3 regions of the Psychrobacillus sp. FSL K6-4046 genome follow, and region 3 is predicted to be linked to each of the others. Evidence: riboswitches for the same ligand, from Rfam matches in the RefSeq annotation. Region 3 holds a riboswitch; each other region holds the start of a gene.
The links. A riboswitch is a leader RNA that binds a small molecule or an ion and turns the genes downstream of it on or off. The one in region 3 is predicted to bind cobalamin.
Positions count from the first base shown of each region.

Region 1: linked by a shared signal. The riboswitch ahead of MKY09_RS03015 (ABC transporter substrate-binding protein) and the one ahead of MKY09_RS18825 (hypothetical protein) in region 3 are both predicted to bind cobalamin.
Region 2: linked by a shared signal. The riboswitch ahead of MKY09_RS17670 (hypothetical protein) and the one ahead of MKY09_RS18825 (hypothetical protein) in region 3 are both predicted to bind cobalamin.

Region 1 is NZ_CP152020.1:608,565-614,706, forward strand. It holds gene MKY09_RS02990 (DUF2975 domain-containing protein) at 1-219, shown strand, start outside; gene MKY09_RS02995 (hypothetical protein) at 216-530, shown strand; gene MKY09_RS03000 (DUF2185 domain-containing protein) at 565-1,191, shown strand; gene MKY09_RS03005 (DUF1963 domain-containing protein) at 1,204-1,884, shown strand; gene MKY09_RS03010 (hypothetical protein) at 2,049-2,186, shown strand; cobalamin riboswitch at 2,564-2,706, shown strand; gene MKY09_RS03015 (ABC transporter substrate-binding protein) at 2,827-3,780, shown strand; gene MKY09_RS03020 (iron ABC transporter permease) at 3,773-4,768, shown strand; gene MKY09_RS03025 (heme ABC transporter ATP-binding protein) at 4,770-6,142, shown strand, end outside.
Region 2 is NZ_CP152020.1:3,593,886-3,600,027, forward strand. It holds gene MKY09_RS17665 (ABC transporter substrate-binding protein) at 1-863, opposite strand, end outside; gene MKY09_RS17670 (hypothetical protein) at 867-1,406, opposite strand; cobalamin riboswitch at 1,576-1,765, opposite strand; gene MKY09_RS17675 (VanZ family protein) at 1,878-2,351, shown strand; gene MKY09_RS17680 (spore germination protein GerW family protein) at 2,393-2,785, opposite strand; gene MKY09_RS17685 (GNAT family N-acetyltransferase) at 2,798-3,304, opposite strand; gene MKY09_RS17690 (aminoglycoside adenylyltransferase domain-containing protein) at 3,307-4,104, opposite strand; gene MKY09_RS17695 (DegV family protein) at 4,247-5,095, shown strand; gene MKY09_RS17700 (GNAT family protein) at 5,117-5,866, opposite strand; gene thrS (threonine--tRNA ligase) at 6,044-6,142, opposite strand, start outside.
Region 3 is NZ_CP152020.1:3,807,162-3,813,303, reverse strand. It holds gene MKY09_RS18850 (metal ABC transporter permease) at 1-519, opposite strand, end outside; gene MKY09_RS18845 (metal ABC transporter permease) at 512-1,405, opposite strand; gene MKY09_RS18840 (metal ABC transporter ATP-binding protein) at 1,405-2,166, opposite strand; gene MKY09_RS18835 (zinc ABC transporter substrate-binding protein) at 2,178-3,095, opposite strand; gene MKY09_RS18830 (hypothetical protein) at 3,386-3,562, shown strand; gene MKY09_RS18825 (hypothetical protein) at 3,908-4,126, opposite strand; cobalamin riboswitch at 4,353-4,546, opposite strand; gene MKY09_RS18820 (MFS transporter) at 4,650-5,876, shown strand; gene MKY09_RS18815 (AraC family transcriptional regulator) at 5,928-6,142, opposite strand, start outside.

The DNA.
Region 1 (6,142 bases), 690 kb from region 3:
AGAGCCTTGGAGAAGATAAAATACTGTGGATTAGCTATTAGCTCTTTATACGTTTTAGGTATGCCAATATTCTTTCTTATGGCAGATAAGGATGATGCGCCTGGAATCATAGGCATCGGACTAGGCATGATTTTTGCTTCTCTTGGAATTGCAGCCTTCGCATCTGTTCTACAAAGACTTCTACAAGAAGCAATTGCACGATTGGAACATAACAAATGAAAAGTAGAGGCTTAATTATTGGAATGACTATAATAATTATAGCTGTTCTTGCTTTTTTCCTTTTTAGTAGAGCTGATTATCATGGTAAGATAGGGGACTTAACCGAAAGTAAATTTATATTATATCCTCTTGAAATTAACCCTGAATACGAGCATTTTACTCCTAAAGTCCATTTCACAGATAACACTGAAATAGTTGGGAAAATAAAGACTTCTAAGAGTCTAATAGAAGGTCAAGAAGTGAAAGTCTGGACTGAGGAAATCGAAGGGAAGATAGTTGCCAAAAAAATTAAAGTGATGAAAGACTCATAAAAATTATGTCGAAACAGTTCAAGGGGTAAATATAATGTCATGGTACTTAGAGAGTGTTTATAAGAGAAATAAAGAAGCGCCCTATACTTTTTATATTCCTAGCCAGGAAGTAATTGATATTTTAAGAATAGGAGATCGGGTCAAATTAATTTTCGAATGCGAGACTAGAGGAGACGGGTATGCAGGTGAAAGAATGTGGGTGAAAATTACCCATAGGGATATGGAAAACTTTAAGGGAGTTCTTTCAAACGACCCAATCAATATAAGCGAATTAAAAATTGGACAAGAAATTTCATTTCGTGCAGATCATATATGTGACACTGAGTATAATGATCCAAAATCTTCTAAATGGGATTATTACTTTGATACGAAAATAATTGTAAGCAACGATGTTTTAGAGAGAGATGAATTTAATTTTATGTTAAAAGATGATCCAAAAGATGCTCAAGATTCTGGTTGGTCTGTTTTAACTGGTTACGAAGATGATAGATTTTTAAGTAATTCTGATAATTTCCAGTATATATCCATAGGTGTAATTTTAAATATAGATGACTCTGTTCTATCTTTTATTGATGAGCCACCTCTATGTGCATACGAAAAAAACGACCGTGGTATCTTTTATAAAATAGAAGATTACGATTGGAAGTCTTACTTAGCTTAGGAGGGGATTTATATGAACATTGCTCAATTAAAAGAAGTACTATTTAAGCAAGCTACCATTTTTGAGACGGGTGGTTATCGACCAACGGAAGAATTAGGAGAGAGCTGGATTGGAAAGGTCTTGTGGGGAAAAGAAGAAAATATCCCTTCACAGTTTGAGCCTTTATGCACCATTTTTTTAAACGATCTCCCTTACGTACCGGAGGAATTAAAAAATATTCAACTAATCACCATTTATATGGACTTTAATGTATATGATCATTTAAATGATGATAACCTAGCGCCTTTTTTTATGATCAATTGCTATACAAACCTCAATGGATTACTAAAAATAAACAACCAATCTGTGAGGATGAGGTCTTTTCCGTTAATTCCAAAGCTGGTTAATAACGACACTCCTGCCTGGGATTCTGAGGATATAGAAACGGAAGTCCAAGATGAGATTTTACATCTTGAATTGGATGAGGATATTGAATATTACGATGATATCGTGGAGGATATCTATCCTATGCATAAGATCGGTGGATACCCCTCTTATACACAGAGTGGAGTTTCATATGGTGAAGAATATCCATTTGTCTTACAAATAAGCTCTGATGCGAAAGCACAATTCAACATAGTAGACAGTGGTAGCTTCTATTTTTTCTATAATCAAGACAAACAAGAGTGGATTGTGTACTGTGATTTTTATTAATAGCAGGTAAAAAAAGTAGTAATGGATTAAAGCTCATTTCAGTAAAAGTTTTTTTATATTATTATTTATCTCAAAATGTTTTGATTCAATTATTCCCTTTGTTTTTAGATATATTAAGAAGATGGAGCGAATTTCAGTTGCACACAACTAAGAGAGGGTGTTCTTTGACTGGATGGAAAGAAGAAAATAAACCAAATATCCTGAAAACGGCACGAGAACAATCAAAAGCAACGAAAAAAATACTAAAAGAAGTAAGAGAAACGATTGATAAAAAAAATGATGAAAACAAGAAATCGCGATGAAAAACTACTATATTAAGCTTTTTTAAGGTTAAAGTTGTCGTGTTTTATATATTATAAAGAAGTCTTTACCAATCAACCATGAACCTTTTCTAATTATTGATTGAAGTGGCAGGAGGCGACTCCAGCGGGAGGAAGGAGACAGATAAGACATCACAACCACGCGCGTTAGCGATGGGTGAGGGCTTATCGCTCCCCTCGCGGAAAGCGTCCGCCAGAGCGGAAATCAATTCTACTTTCCACATTTAAAAGCATATAAACTTCAATATTCTTTATTAATCGTTCGTATTGTTGAAATGTATAAAATGTATGCTTTTTCAAATACCGACTTCAACTCGACAACATCTAAATATAAGGTATAATAAATGCAAGAAACAATAGAATAACATTTGCTTAAAGGTGCTCTAGTTATCGGTTACTAGAGTTAAAAGGGAAGCTGGTTAAAGTCCAGCGCGGTCCCGCCACTGTAAGTGATGCATATGCATCATAAGCCAGAAAACCTGCCTTTACGTACACACCCATTACCTACGCGGATAGGTCTGGTGTAGGTCCGCTTTCGGTTTTTCGTGGCTGATTTATACCTATCTATCTCTCATCCTAGGATGGGGGATTTTTTGTTGTCTATATTTAGGAGGAATAAAGGATGAAGAAACTGTGGTTAATTATTGGAATGACCTTGCTGATTTTAGGTGGTTGTAATGAGCAAGAGACACTTCCAACAGAAAAAGAAAGTAGCCAGGAAATTGGTAACTCAGAAACGGCATTCCCACTTACACTGACGGATGCAGTAGGACAAGAAATTACGCTAGAGGAAGCTCCGAAATCAATCGTATCCATGATTCCAAGTAACACGGAGATTCTATTTGCTTTGGGACTAAATGAGGAAATTATCGGTGTTAATGATTACGAAAGCTATCCAAAGGAAGCGTTAGATAAAGAAAAAATTGGCGGGATGGAATTTAACATTGAAAAAATTATCTCTTTAAGTCCGGATATTGTATTCGCTCATGAATCCATTGTTTCAATGGCAGAGGCAGGATTACAGCAGCTTCGAGATGCTGGTGTAAAGGTATTTGTGGTACAGGATGCAAAGGATTTTAACTTAACCTATACAACTATTGAACAAATTGGCCGAGCAACGGGGAAATATGAGGAAGCACAAGCCGTTATAGAGGATATGAAGGCAAAGGTTGACGAAATTCAAGAAAAAGTTGCAAAAGTAGAGACAAAGAAAACAGTATTCGTAGAAACTTCCGATGTACCAGAAATCTATACTCCTGGTAATGGGACATTTATGCAAGAAATTTTAACGATGGTCAATGCAGAAAACATTATGGCTGATCAAGATGGCTGGTTTCAAGTTAACCCAGAGGAAATAGTAAGCCGTAACCCAGATGTAATGTTAATCACCTATGACTACGTGGAAGGAATTGTAGAAAAGGTGAAGCAGCGTGATGGCTTTGACACAGTGACTGCCATTCAAAACGATGAGGTGGTACAAGTGGATGAGGATGCAACGAGTCGTCCAGGTCCACGTTTAGTAGAAGGCCTAGAGGAAGTGGCTAAGGCTATTTATCCGGAGGCATTTAGTGAGTAAATCAATGATCGGTTATACCTTGTCACTGGCTACGTTAATCGTAGCCATTTGGCTAGGTGTGTCGGTCGGATCTGTAAAGGTACCGATCAGTACTTTATGGGATACGGGTACAGATGCGATTGCAACAAATATCGTCTGGAAGATTCGCATGCCGCGAGTTATACTCGCAGGATTAGTCGGAGCATCCCTGGCAATAGCGGGAGCAGCTTTTCAAAGTCTGCTTAAAAATCCGCTAGCCGATCCTTATACATTGGGAGTGTCGTCCGGAGCATCGGTTGGTGCAGTGACTACACTCTTTTTTGGAATATCAGTACCTTTTTTAGGAATGTTCACCTTGCCTGTTTTCAGTATGTTAGGAGCTCTTGCAACGATGCTCACCGTAATCACCTTCGCGAAGCTTGTTGATCGAGCGATGAAAATGGAAACGATTATTTTAACAGGTATTATCTTTAGCTCGTTTCTCGGCTCTGTTATTTCCTTAATGATTGCATTAACAGGGGAAGAGCTAAGGCAAATAATTGGTTGGCTCCTTGGAAGCGTCTCTATGCGTGGCTGGAGCTATGTTCAAATGGCATTACCTTTTATAATAATTGGTTCACTTTTATTATGGTTAAACCGTAGGGAGCTAAATGCAATGCTGTTTGGAGAAGAACGAGCACAGCATTTAGGTGTGGAAGTGAAGAAACGTAAAATGATGATACTAATAGGTGGGTCTATGCTTACTGGGACGGCTGTAGCTGTATCCGGTACGATTGGATTCGTGGGGTTGGTTGTTCCTCATATGACGAGGCTGCTATTTGGCTCCGATAACAGGCATGTACTTCCCTTAAGCTTCATAAACGGAGCTTCGTTATTAATCATTTGTGATCTTGTGTCACGTACCATTATATCTCCAACAGAGCTTCCAATAGGTGTCATCACTGCCTTTATTGGCGCACCAGTATTTGCATTTATCTTCTTCCGACAACGTAAAAAAGGAGCTGCATAGCATGCTAGAGATCAAAAACATTTCTGGTGGTTACAATCAAAAACTAGTCGTGCATGACGTATCCTTCCAGGTATCTAAAGGAGAGATGCTAGGAATATTAGGTCCAAATGGCAGCGGGAAATCTACCCTTTTAAAATTGATGAGTGGCATACTTACCCCTGCATCAGGAGAAGTAATGATTGAAGGTAAGCAACTAAAATCCTATTCCTCAAAGGAGCTTGCGAAAAGGCTGGCCGTTTTGCCGCAGCTGCACAATCAAGCTTTTTCACATACCGTTCGAGATACGGTTTCACTCGGTCGTTACCCTCACCAGTCGGGCTGGTTTTCAACATGGTCGCAAGAGGACGAGGTAGCGACACAGGAAGCAATGAGGCTAACTGCTATCGACAAATATGAAAAGCATTTACTAGAGCTTCTATCAGGAGGAGAACAGCAGCGGGTGTTTGTAGCACAGGCATTGGCTCAGCAGGCTCCCATATTGCTGTTAGATGAGCCGACCAATCACTTGGATATTGCTCATCAAAAACAACTTCTAGATACGATTAAGACACAAGCAATTGAGAATGGTATTACGGTTATAAGCATTTTTCATGATATTAACCTTGCATCGCTTTACTGTGACAGGCTTTTATTGATGGACCAAGGGAGGATTAAAGTAATTGGAGAACCGCATGAGGTAGTAAAAAAGAGTTTAGTGGAAACGGTTTATGAAGCCAGAGTTAGCACTAGTCCTCATCCAGAACGTCCTAAACCACAAATAACCATTTTGCCAGACGTAAAGGAAAAACAAGACGATAAACCAATTACAGTGTCCAATTTTCAAGTAACGGATGATTATGTTCTCTTCCGAGCAGAAAATCAATTAAAGACGTGGTCATCTGCAGTCATTAATGCAGGAAGTGGCTGGTATAGAAACTTTGTCAATCGAAGAGTGGATGCGAGCTACCATTGTGATAACGTTCAGGAGGAAATGATAGAATACCTTGCTACCGAAGGATTATCAGAGGCAGATACGGTAGGTATGATGACAGCGGTCAAAACTACGGACGCTATCATAAAAGAGTACAAAACACCTCTTGGTAATCTAGTCGTAATGGTAACTGCGGGGGTTGGAAATGCAGTGGATGTCTCTAGAGCGCATGAGGTTGAAATGTTTCCTTCTGTAGGTACGATCAATACATGGATTGTTATTAATGGTGAGCTAGCAGAGGAGGCATTTATTCAATCAGTTATCACTGCAACGGAGGCTAAAACGAAAGCGATGGCTCATGAACAAGTGAGGGATTCAAGAACTGGTACACTTGCGACCGGTACCTCGACAGATAGCGTCCTAATTGCTGCTACACAAAAAGGCACTCCTATTGAATACGCAGG
Region 2 (6,142 bases), 210 kb from region 3:
ATTATGTCCGAATCTAATTGGAAGATGGCGTTGTTTTGTACAGCCTCTAGCTGGTTCCAGCCTGGACGAGCCTTAATCTCACCAATTGGATCTTCTACATAATTTACGGTAGTTAAGATAATCGGAGGATTTTTCTTAATGACATCTTCCTCAGATAATTTAATCCATCCCTCTTGGTCTCCAAAAATGTTCACAACAGAAGCATTATTCAAAACTTCTTGTTGAAACGTATTTTTACCAGTTGTAAAAATTTCAGGAGAGGGGCTTATCTCAAAATAAACTTGTTTCTGATTAGCTACACCCGATACTTTGTCCTCAACACTTTGAATAGTAGTTTTAATAGAGTTAACAAGGTTTATTCCTTTATCCTCAACTCCCATTACTGCGGCCAACTGTTCAATATCACCATAGACGTCTTCAAATGACAGTGCCGATTGAATGACAAAAACGTCTAAACCCGCATCTTCCAACACTTTAAGCTCTTCCTCAGAACCGGTGGTATACGCTATCACTACATCTGGGCTTATCTCTAAAATCCGTTCTGCATTAAAGCTCATAGAATCGGAAATTCTTTCAATTTCCAGTGCTTCTTCTGGATAGGTATCATACTCTGTAGCTCCCACTATTTTATCTCCCACGCCAAGGGCAAATAGAATTTCTGTGTTGCTTGGTTGTAGAGACACAACCGAGTCGGGAACTTCTTCAAATGTAATTTCGTTCCCCATATCGTCCGTTACAGTGTATTCCTTTACTTCTTGTACAGAATCTGTTTCAACAGCTGTATTCTTTTCAGCCTCTTGGCAGCCTACAAGTAAGATAGAAAGTATTAGTACCGCTAACCAATTTCTTAATTGTTTATTCATATGTTAATCCCCCAATTCTTTCTTTTTTCTCATGGGATATGATTTACTGACAAATTGAATCTCGTCAACTCCATGATACTTATTTACATATACCGCCATTGCAAACAATACATTTGCTAATAGCTGCGTGTAGTCAAATAAAATCTCAGGTACTTCTCTTTCTAAAGAGACTTTATGTAAAGCTCTGACCGACTTTTTTGCTTCACTTCGACATACGTGCAACTCACAAGCAGCCGTTGAACCTTGTGGAAGTACGAATATATCTACTCTTCCTTCTACTTCGCTTACGTAGGAATCGTACATATCGCTGAGGATTTGTAAATCTTCTTCATGGATCGCGAGCTTCCCTCTGACAGACCCATTTAAGTGGTATGCCATCGGGGCCAAATACATAAGGTCCTCATATACTCTTGGAATAACTTTTGTTAAAGAAGCAGCCAAGCCGATACGTGTCGTCAGTGAGTCCGTTCGAATCTCAAAGTCTACTGTAGAAGGCTTCTCTCTCATAAACGGATAACAAATATAACGCATGTCCTTTTTCACCTTTTCCCCTCCCTTCCTAGTAAATGTGAACATATGCAATACAATACTCGACCTCTTACAGCACAAAAAACGCCACCCCAAAAAGGGCGGCGCAATACTATTTATCGTTTTATAAATTCAATCGAAAAAATAGACACGTGCCGTACAACCCCTTAACTTCCGAAGAGTATTTATACGTTCAAGAAAAGGCTGGTCTCCTGGCTCATGCATCATTTTACTCTAAGAACCTTCCCATCGACGTTTGTCAACAGTGGTATTTTTCTTATTTCATCTGCATTTACAGTTGCGGAAACAGCTTCGGTTTTTCACCGAATTCCCAATTAAGCTGACAAGTCAGCACCTTTTCCCTGCAATAAATTATTCACTTATCGTAAGTGTACCATAGCGTATCATTTTGGGGTAGAAATGGTTATCTAGTGTTAAAACTTGTAATTAGTTTGTTTCTTGTTCAGTTTATGCTACTGTTTTTATATGAAAAAATATATCCCACTATTACTTTTAATTCTCTTTGTATTTATTGCTTCGGGTCAAACTTCCGAGCAGCAGTCTTTAGAGACTGTGCTTAAAAACTGGCTTCCCAACAAGCCATTGGAATCCTTTTTGTCTTTATTTCATATTCCATATTGGGGATTTTATGTCTCTGTCGAGGAACGTGGCTACTATGCATTTGTTGAATTTTTAATCAGAAAAGGAACGCACTTTTTTTATTTTGGTTTGATTGGATTAGCCATTTATATTGCTTTACCGAAAAAAAAGTACAGAAAGCTGTTGGCCATACTGATTACCTTTTTTCTAGGAGCAGCAGATGAATTCCATCAATCCTTTACGAGTGGACGATCTGCACTCTTTCAGGATGTTCTATTAGATACAAGTGGCGCAATTTTTGCCATGCTATTGCTAACGCTTGTTCAATGGTTAAAGAATAGAAAAAACGCTACCCACTAAATTTAAAAGGTAGCGTTTTTCTATTAAGCTATTTAAAGAACTTATTTTCGACTTTTCTTTAATAGGAAGGCAAGACCTAAGGTGATAATGGAGAACACAGTAAGTAATTGATTAATCGGAAGTATAGGCTTGAATTTTACATTTTCCTCGGTGATTTCATAAACTCCAACTGGTTTAATCGAAAATACACCACCTGCTCCTTCTCCTTGACCACTAGCATTTTGCTCGTCTGTAAATCCACCGCCTCCTCCTCCACCTACGAAGTAGTTCACTTTGGCTACTGGCAGAATCCGTTTATTGTCCATAATAATTGGGTCCCCGTATATTAAAGAAGCATCCTTTTCTCTAGAAAACTTTTCAAAAATAGAACGTATTGGTGTTTGTATCATAGGCAGCTTGGTATTATCCTTTTGTTTACTTGTCTTTTCCTCCATACTATCTCTCCTTTATTTTAATATAAGGGTCATATGATGTTCCTCGTAATAAACATCTCTTTCCTTTAAAGCCATTTCTTCTGTTCCAAATACTTTAAATCCTAGCTGCAGGTATAAATTTTTTGCAGACTCATTACTAGATACTACGGAGAGATTAATCTTTTCAATTTCATTAGTTTCTCTTGCCTGTTTAATCGCCTGCTCCATTAAGGACTTACCGGCACCTTTTCTTCTCCCGTGCGGACTAACATACATCGCAAATATATTTGCTCTATGCTTCATTTTTGAGCCACTCTCCTGTAAAAGAGTAACCATACCGATTAATTTATCTCCCTCAAATGCACCGAACGTATAATTCCCATTTACTTGAAAATTGCTTCTTACTCGTTCAATTGGATTTTCTCTTTGAATAGCTTCTTCATAACTAGTACCAAATGCTTCGGAGTTATTTTGCAGTGCCTCAAGCCTTAGCTGCCAATATGCCTCTGCATCATCACCTATTAATCTTCTAATTTCCATTTCTATACCTCCTGAAAATAGCGTGCATTGCAAAGTTCATGTGCGTACAATATTAAATCTCGACAAGCTTCTGCACGTGAGCTTTCTGTTGCAAATAGCGAAGGAGATTGCTCTAATGTACGAATTCTCATCCCTTCTTTTATTAAAGGATGCCAAACATTTGGCAGCATACTTAACCCTTTTCTCAGTGCTTCTTTTTTTGAAATGATCTGCTGATATTCGAGTGAATAAAGAATTCTGCAAATAGTAGCTGTAACAGCCTCCACCACTTCATCAGGCACTGAATCTGGTATTTCTTTTGTTTTCTCATACCAATATTGATTAATATTGTATTTTAACGTCTCTAAGACGTCCTCCCATTCAGTAGAGACTTTTAACTCTTGAATATCTGTTCCCTGCAATGTAATTCCATGCTCCTTTAACACCCACCAAGTCACATGATTAATGTCCCAATGCCCAACTCTAACAACGCCATCCGCACAAAAAGGATAAGGTTGCATTGTTTCGTTCCCCTTACTAAGGTCAGTTGCTTGGATATACATACCGTCCATCCGAGAACCTAATTCCTCTTTAGACAATTGAAAATGAAGATCCTTTATCATTTCTATCTCTTTCTCATTTACCTGTCGATTTAATAAAACGATAAAGTCTATATCACTCTTTTTCTCATCAAAAGCGTCTAAAGCAACGGAGCCATACAAATAGACTCCTTCTATTAAATTCATAGGCAAATGTGTATTTAATTGCTGTAGATATAGTTGCATTAAATTATGTAGAGAATACGGTAATAAATACTTCAACCTTTCACCTCCTCTAAATATGTTCAAAATATGTTCCAGTTCCCGAAATTTCGACAAAACATGACAAGTAACACTATTGATATGTATTCATCTGCGTTACATTATCGCTAACAAATTATTTTTATTAAGGAGATTATCAACTGTGAATAAAAAAGTTGCTTGGATCACTGATACTGCCGCTTTATTGGAACAATCATTTATTGAAAAACATAATATACATGTCTTACCGTTAAATATTGTTTTTGAAGAGGGTGCATTCAAAGAAACGATTGATATGACACATGATGAATTCTATGACAAATTAAGAACGGCTAAAGTTCATCCAAAGACCTCTCAGCCTCCAATTGGTGAAATGGTACAACTATATGAAGACCTAAAAGCAGAAGGATATGATTGTGCAGTTGCCGTCCATACATCAAGCGGTTTGTCTGGCACCTACCACAGCTCACAAACCGCTTCTAAAATGGCCAATTTCAAAGTATATTCCATTGACTCCAAAATAGGCTCTTATCCAATGGTCAAAATGCTAGAGGTTGGGAAAAGCTTGTTAGAAGAAGGCCGGGGCGTAGAGGAAGTTGTAGCTCATATAGAAAATATGACAAACAACTCTGAGTTATCCTTCATTCCATCTAGCTTGACTCAGCTTCATAAAAGTGGTCGTGTTTCCGGCACAGCAGCCTTTCTTAGCAATCTATTAAATATAAAAGTGGTTATTTCCTTTGATAATGGAAAAACCGTCCCGACAGAAAAAGTACGTGCTACTAAAAGAGCTAAAAACTATGTAATGGGACGCCTTCGAAAAGATATGAAAATAGCAGAAGTTCCAGAAGTTGCAGTAATCAACTGCAACAACAAAAAGGATGCTCAAACGTGGAGAGAAGAAATCCTGCAGGAATTCCCTAACCTTAAGGTTATTGTCATCCCATTAAGTGCCTGTGTAGGAGTTCATGCTGGAGAAGGGACCATTGGACTTAGCTGGGTTCGGTATTAATATAATTTATAAAGGGGTTTGCTATTTAGCAAACTCCTTTTTTAACAAAGAGCAAATGGAAGCATCACAAAACTGCCCTTTTTCAAACGCAGATTCTCTTAATGTACCCTCATATATAAATCCTGCCTTCTCCAAAGTTCTTTTCGATGCACTATTTTCTGGATCATAGAGGGCTTCTATTCTGTGAAGCTCCATCTTTTCAAAGCCATAGGACAGGATAGGCTGCAAAACCTCCGGCATTACTCCACTTCTCCAAAATTCTGGAGTAAGCTCAAACCCGATTTCAGCCTTATTGTGTTCCTTTTCCCAATTATGGTAGCCACAGCTCCCTATAATCTTATTGTCCCCCTTAGTAGCTATCCCCCAACGAAATCCTTCGTTTTTATGGTACTTTATTTGCCACTTTCTGATTATCTTTTTCGCTTCGCCAATATCCTTGAAGACGTCTAAATCATAATATTTCATAACCTCATCCTGAGAAAAATAATAGAATACCTCTTCTGCATCGGTCAGCTCTATCTGGCGTAGTACAAACCGTTTCGTTTCCATTCTAGGAAAATTTTTATTACGTTGATCATAGGCAAATAATACAAAGAATTGAGATATGGCAATTATCCCTGACAGGGTACTAATAAAAATGCTTATCCAAAAGTACATAGATATTCTTCCACTTCCTATAGGACCAACTTTCGGCTGGTACACGTCATAGACAGCATAAAAGTTAATCCCTAATAAAACTATTCCACCAAACAAGATAAACCATTTAACCATAGCGACACTCCCTATCGAGAGTTTATTCGAGATGGTGGCCATAAAATCCTTTTTTAATGGTGGTGAAGGATGTCTATTACAATTCGATGGCTCGGTTGACCGCATGGCACTCCATACCCTCACAAGTTCCAGCAAGTTTACGACAATCCGTCATCCTATCCACTTACCACAACAACTTTACTCTCTCAGGTGGTGTCCAATAAATGCTTCTATCCCCATATCACCAAGGCTTCCTACTCGATGCTTCCTAACGGAAACAACTTGACTCTCCATTTC
Region 3 (6,142 bases):
TAAAGCGAAAACAGGATCAAACGTAGACAATTTAATCTCTTTATAAAATAAAACAAGGAAAGCGATATTAAGTAATAGTACAAACATTAGCATCCAAACTGCTTTAGGCATTTCAATGCCTAAAATACTCCATGTATCCCAAGGGACAAATGCAATTTCTCCCATCAGCACATGTTCCACATCTAAATGTACATTGCCAGCGAATAAGGTGATTAGTAATACGCCTAAGGCAAAAAGAGAAGTGAAAACTACTCCAATAGCGGCATCCTCTTGCAATCCACCTGATTGAAGGAGTTGCACTAGAAAGGTAGTCAGTAAACCAGCAAGGGCAGCCCCAATTAGCATCCAAGCCCCGTTTAAGGATTGGGTAATCATAAAGGCCACTACAATTCCAAATAATACTGTATGACTTATAGCATCAGCTATCATGGCTGTCTTTCTAAGAATAAGGAAAACGCCTGTTAAGCCACACGTTATTCCTACAAGCGATCCGGTTAATAAAACCCAAAACTCATTCATGGGTAGTCACCTCATTTACAATGCGCTGCCTTTTAAACGCACGCTTTTTATGAAGCTTAGAAATAAGCCCTCTATTAGGTGCAAAAAAGTAGGATAGGCTAAACAGAGTAGCTGCTACTAAGACGATAATAGGACCAGTAGACAAACCTATGCGGAGAGAGCTTATCATAGTGCCTAATGCTCCAGAGAGTGCTCCAAAAAAAGCACTAGTAACCAAAATTATACCTAGATGGCTAGACCAAAATCTTGCTGCAGCTGCTGGGATGATTAGCATGGCTGCCATTAAAATAACGCCTACTGCCTGAATACCGGTTACGATTGTCAGAACTGTTAAAGCCGTCAATAGAATGCGCAGCCGCTCCACTGGTAAGCCAATACCCTTTGCGAAAATAGGATCAAAAATCATAAGCTTCCATTCCTTAAAGAAAAGCAAGCACATGAGGATGATTAATATAGCGCTGCTAGACAACCAAATGAGATCACTTTTTGCCATTGTTGCAGCCTTTCCAAAGATAAAATCATTTAACCCACTTTGGTTGCCAGTACCACTCTGATTAACGATTGTTATTAAAACAATACCAATCCCAAAAAATACAGAGAGGATGAGCCCAATTGCAGCATCCGCCTTTAGCTTGGAGTGACTGACAATCCATTGAATCATATAAACAGAAAGGGCAGCTGTAATAGCAGCACCTAACATGAGAATAGGCAAATCTTTTTTTTCAAAAATAAGATAGGCAAGCGCAATGCCAGGGAGTGCTGCATGCGCTGCAGCATCTCCGACCAAGCTTTGCTTTTGGAGAAAGGCAAACGTTCCATTTAAACCTGCTGCTATCCCTAAAAGAATAGCTCCTGCGAGTACCCAAAGAAGGTTACCTGTCAACATTAGTTTTTCACCTCTTCAGCAGTTTTACCCGAGCTTGCTTGGTCCATGAAGAATAATTTACCACCATATGCTTCCTGCAGATTATCTGGTGTAAACGTAAGAACGGTAGGACCTGAGGCTATAATTGTTTGATTTAGTAAAACAATCCAATCAAAATAGTCAGCTGCTGTCTGGAGGTCGTGATGAACTACAAAGACTGATTTTCCTTGAGATTTTAACTTTTTTAAAATGGAAATAATAGTTCGCTCTGTGGCTGCATCTACTCCCACAAATGGTTCATCCATAAAGTAAACCTCTGCTTCTTGTGCGAGAGCCCTAGCGAGGAAGACACGCTGTTGTTGTCCGCCAGATAGTTGACCGATGGAACGATCTGTGAAAGCTTCCATTCCCACATTCTTTAAGCAGCTTAAAGCTATTTCCTTATCCTTAGCAGATGGTCTTTTAATAGATCCAATATGACCGTATCTTCCCATTAAGACAACGTCTAAAGCATTAGTTGGGAAGTCCCAATCTACAGCATTTCTTTGAGGGACATACCCTACAAGGAGATCTTTTGGATTAAGTGGTTGCTCTAATATAGAAACGGTACCTGTTTTATTGGGAAGCTGATTTAACACCGCTTTAATCAGTGTAGATTTACCAGCTCCGTTTGGTCCAACAATCCCAGTAATCTGTCCCTTGGGAATAGTTAGGTTAATTTCGCTTAAAACTATCTTTTCCTCATAAGCTACAGATAAATCCTTTACCTGTAATGCGTTCATTTTGCTACCTCCTATTTAAGTGAATCAACTATTGTGTTGACATTATGCTTATACATTCCTATATAAGTTCCTTCCTCTGTTCCTTCAGCACCCATGGCATCCGAGTAAAGCTCTCCTCCAATTTGTATCGTGTGTCCTTTTTCCTTTGCACCTTCAATGACAGCATTCATGGCTTTATCAGAAACGCTGGATTCAATAAATACTGCTTTAATATTTTGCTCTACTAAGAAGTTTACGACGTTCTGTATATCCTTTAATCCATACTCGGCATCTGTGCTAAGACCTTGTAAACCTCTGACTTCCATTCCATTACTTTCACCAAAGTAGTTAAATGCATCATGGGCAGTAACAAGCACTCGCTGCTCCTTTGGTATTTCAATAATACGTTCTTTCGTCCATTCATTTAGCTCATCTAGTTCTTGAAAAAACTTAATTTCATTTTCCTTAAATTGCTCTTCGTTAGTAGAGAATTCTTTTGTAAGTGTTTTGGTGATTTCCTGAGTTGCAATCTTCCACACATCTATATCAAACCAAATATGGGGATCAAATAGTTCAGGATGAGCTTCGTCATTTAAAATTCTCTCCTTTGGAACTACTTCTCCAATGGCAACTACCGATTTCTCTTTTTTCATCTTCTCAAAAATATCACTCATTTTTCCTTCAAGCTCTAGCCCATTGTAAAAAATGATATCCGCGTCCTCTAATACTTGTAAATCACCTTGAGTGGCCTTGTAAAGATGCGGGTCTACTCCTGGTCCCATCAAGGATTTAACTTCTACCATATCCCCGGCAATCCTCTTTACGGCATCAGCAACTTGACCTGTAGTTGTAACTACTAGTGGCTTATCAACTTCAGCCTTCCCATTGTTTTTGTCATTACATCCAGCCAATAAAACCATAGCAAAAAATAATAAAAATATTTTTTTCATTTACTACACTCCTTTTCCTTTGTTATAAATTATTTCCCGCGGGAAACTTTTAGAATAAAAAAATATAAATTTCATGCGAGATAATTATTTTCCTTAAGGAAACATTTGTTCAATAGGTTAACTCATATTATTTGAATTGTCAAATTAATTTATGCGAAAATGGAAAAAATGTGATTGTCTATTTTAGGAGTTGGAGTGAGCCAATTTTAATTAGCCTAAACTGAAATTTTCGTATGTCTTTAATACAAAGTGCTATACTGTATAAACAATGATAGTGGGGAGGTAATGTAATGCAATATTCAAAATCTAAAATGGAAGAGCTTGTTAAGTTCAGTCCTGATTTAGCTAAAAGATTGAAGGAAGTAATGAAGGAGCATGATTTAGAAAAAAGCTTTGCTCTAAAGGCTTTGTATCATTCAGAGGTTAAAGATGGCGGTAAATATCAAAGGGATTATCAAGATCTATAGTAATTAGCGAACCAAATGACTAACGTCATTGGTTCGCTTTTTTAATTATTTTAAGTGTCAATTTCATAATTCATATTTAAAAAGCAAAACACGAACAAATAGTAGAAAACAATGATTTATATATGCTTTTATATGTGTAGAAGCATAATTGCTTCCGCTCTGACGGATGCTTTCCGCGGGGTGAGCGATAAGCCATCACCCATCGCTTACGCGCGTGGTTGTGATGTCTATCTGTCTCACTTATCCCGTAGGAGTCGCCGTCTGTCGCTACAATCAATACGGATAAAATGTTCGTGTTAATCGGTAAAGCTCTATTTATGAAATTGACTGACATATGTATTTTATTTATTCCTGCTTTATTCCAGCAATCTCTTGTTTAATCTGACGGTGTGCAACATTTAAGTGGTGAAGAAAAAGATTTCTTTCTTCTATACTCCATACTGAGTTAAGCTCAATTTCTTTTTTCATTTCCTCAAAGGTAGACTGTAGAGATATCGAGGTACTTGCAACCTGGTTTGTCATTAATACTTGCTTAAATTGCTCCATAAAAATCTCTTTTCTCATTTCCAAAATCCTTTCGTTTTTAACATAAAAAGCATCCTCTTTTTTATAAAAGAGGATGCTTGGTTAGTATGATTTAATAGTCAGTACGCTAGGAAACAAATAAAAACCACGATTAAATAAGGAGTCTGTTCACTCCAGTGGATTTTAGTATGTCTTTTCGTACGGCAGTATTTTCAAGCTTTGCTTGTCATAGTTGCACTTAGCACCTCCTATCCTCGTAGGGTCGTGGTGTGTACTTGAAATAGGCAGGTCTCCTGGCTCATGGTCATTGCGTTACCTTCCTTCCCGTAGTATCGATACATACAGTGGTTTATAAAGTATTGCTCACATTTACAGTTGCGGGACAGCGTCGGTCTTTCACCGAACTTCCCTTTTAAGTTCTTTTGTAATTAAAAGAACACCTAAATCTACACATTATTTAATTGTTCTTTCACTATAACATAAAAAAAGTTAGTCAATATAGCAAATTTGGATAAGTCGTAGACTGCTTCTCTTTTTATAATCAAGTGGAGAGGTGAGGTAAATGAGTAGTTTAAAGGACCCATATCGGCTGTATATTTATATTTGCTTTCTATCGCAATTATTTTTTACTTTTATATTTACAGTCAGTTTGTTGTATCAAGTAAGCGTTGTTAAGCTGGATCCGTTGCAACTAGTTTTAGTGGGAACTGTGTTGGAGTTAACCGTATTTCTCTTTGAAATTCCAACTGGTATCATGTCTGATTTAAAGAGCCGGAAGCTATCCGTTATCATTGGTTACTTTCTAATAGGAGTTGGTTTTTTATTAGAAGGCTTGTTTCCTTTTTTTATTACGGTTTTATTGGCTCAAGTGGCATGGGGGATAGGGTATACCTTTACTAGCGGGTCATTGCAAGCCTGGATAGCTGATGAAATAGGAGAAGAAAAGGCCTCATCTGCATATATGAGAGGAGCTAAGGCTGGAAACCTAGGCCAATTAGTTGCCATTCCGTTAAGCGTATTAATCGGCTCGTACCTAATCCATCTACCGATTATAGTAGGAGGATTATGTATGATTGGTTTAGCTGTTTTACTAATAATATTTATGAAAGAGGATCATTTTAAACCTTTGAAAAGAAGCGAAAGAATTGGTGCATGGGAGACAATGAAAGAGAACTTGGAGAAAATCATTCTTTTCTCCAGAACTAGCTTTATACTTCGTATGCTATTTCTAATCGCTCTGTTTATAGGTTTTTATAGTGAAGGTTTTGATCGTCTGTGGCTTCCTCATCTATTAGAAATGGCTAAAATAACTACCTTGTCCAATGAACGACTGGTGCTATTAACTGGAGGAATTCAATTAGTTGTCGTGCTGCTGTCATATATGTTGCTTCACTTTTTAAATAAAAGTACGATTTATCAAGAATTGCACCGAATATATATCGCTCTTTTTATTGGTTGCTCCAGTATAGTGGTAGCATTAATAGGCTTTGCATTTTCGAGCTATATTATTGGTTTGTTTATTTGCTATGTAATAATCCAAGTTAGTCGGAAGGTAATGTCCCCATTAGAGGACATTTGGTTAAATAAAATCATACCTGACTCTTCTACTCGGGCAACATTTTTCTCTGTAAAAGGGCAGGTGGATGCAGTTGGGCAAATAAGCGGTGGACCTGTTATTGGGTATATTGCCACAACCCTTACTATTAAGACTGCAATTATAGTAAGTGCGCTTATTTTAAGTCCAGTTCTATTTTTTTACCGTTCTCTTCTAAAGAAGGGGGTGCGGTAATAGTGGTAATTCGAAAAAAGCAGTAGCTTATCTATTAAATTAAAGTTTCTATCATTTTTCTTTAATAGGAAGGTAAATCTCCATATAAACTTTGTCGTACTCCCAATCATGGCAGTGTTCATCATAATATTCAAAGTCATAGCTGTCTTCATCGACTTCATATTGGGAATCAGGTAGCCAGTCTTCTAAAATATATTGCCAAGTACCTTTGATAGAGGAAACAAATTGCTCTACCGGTACAAGAGGTGTTTTGAAAACTGCATAAG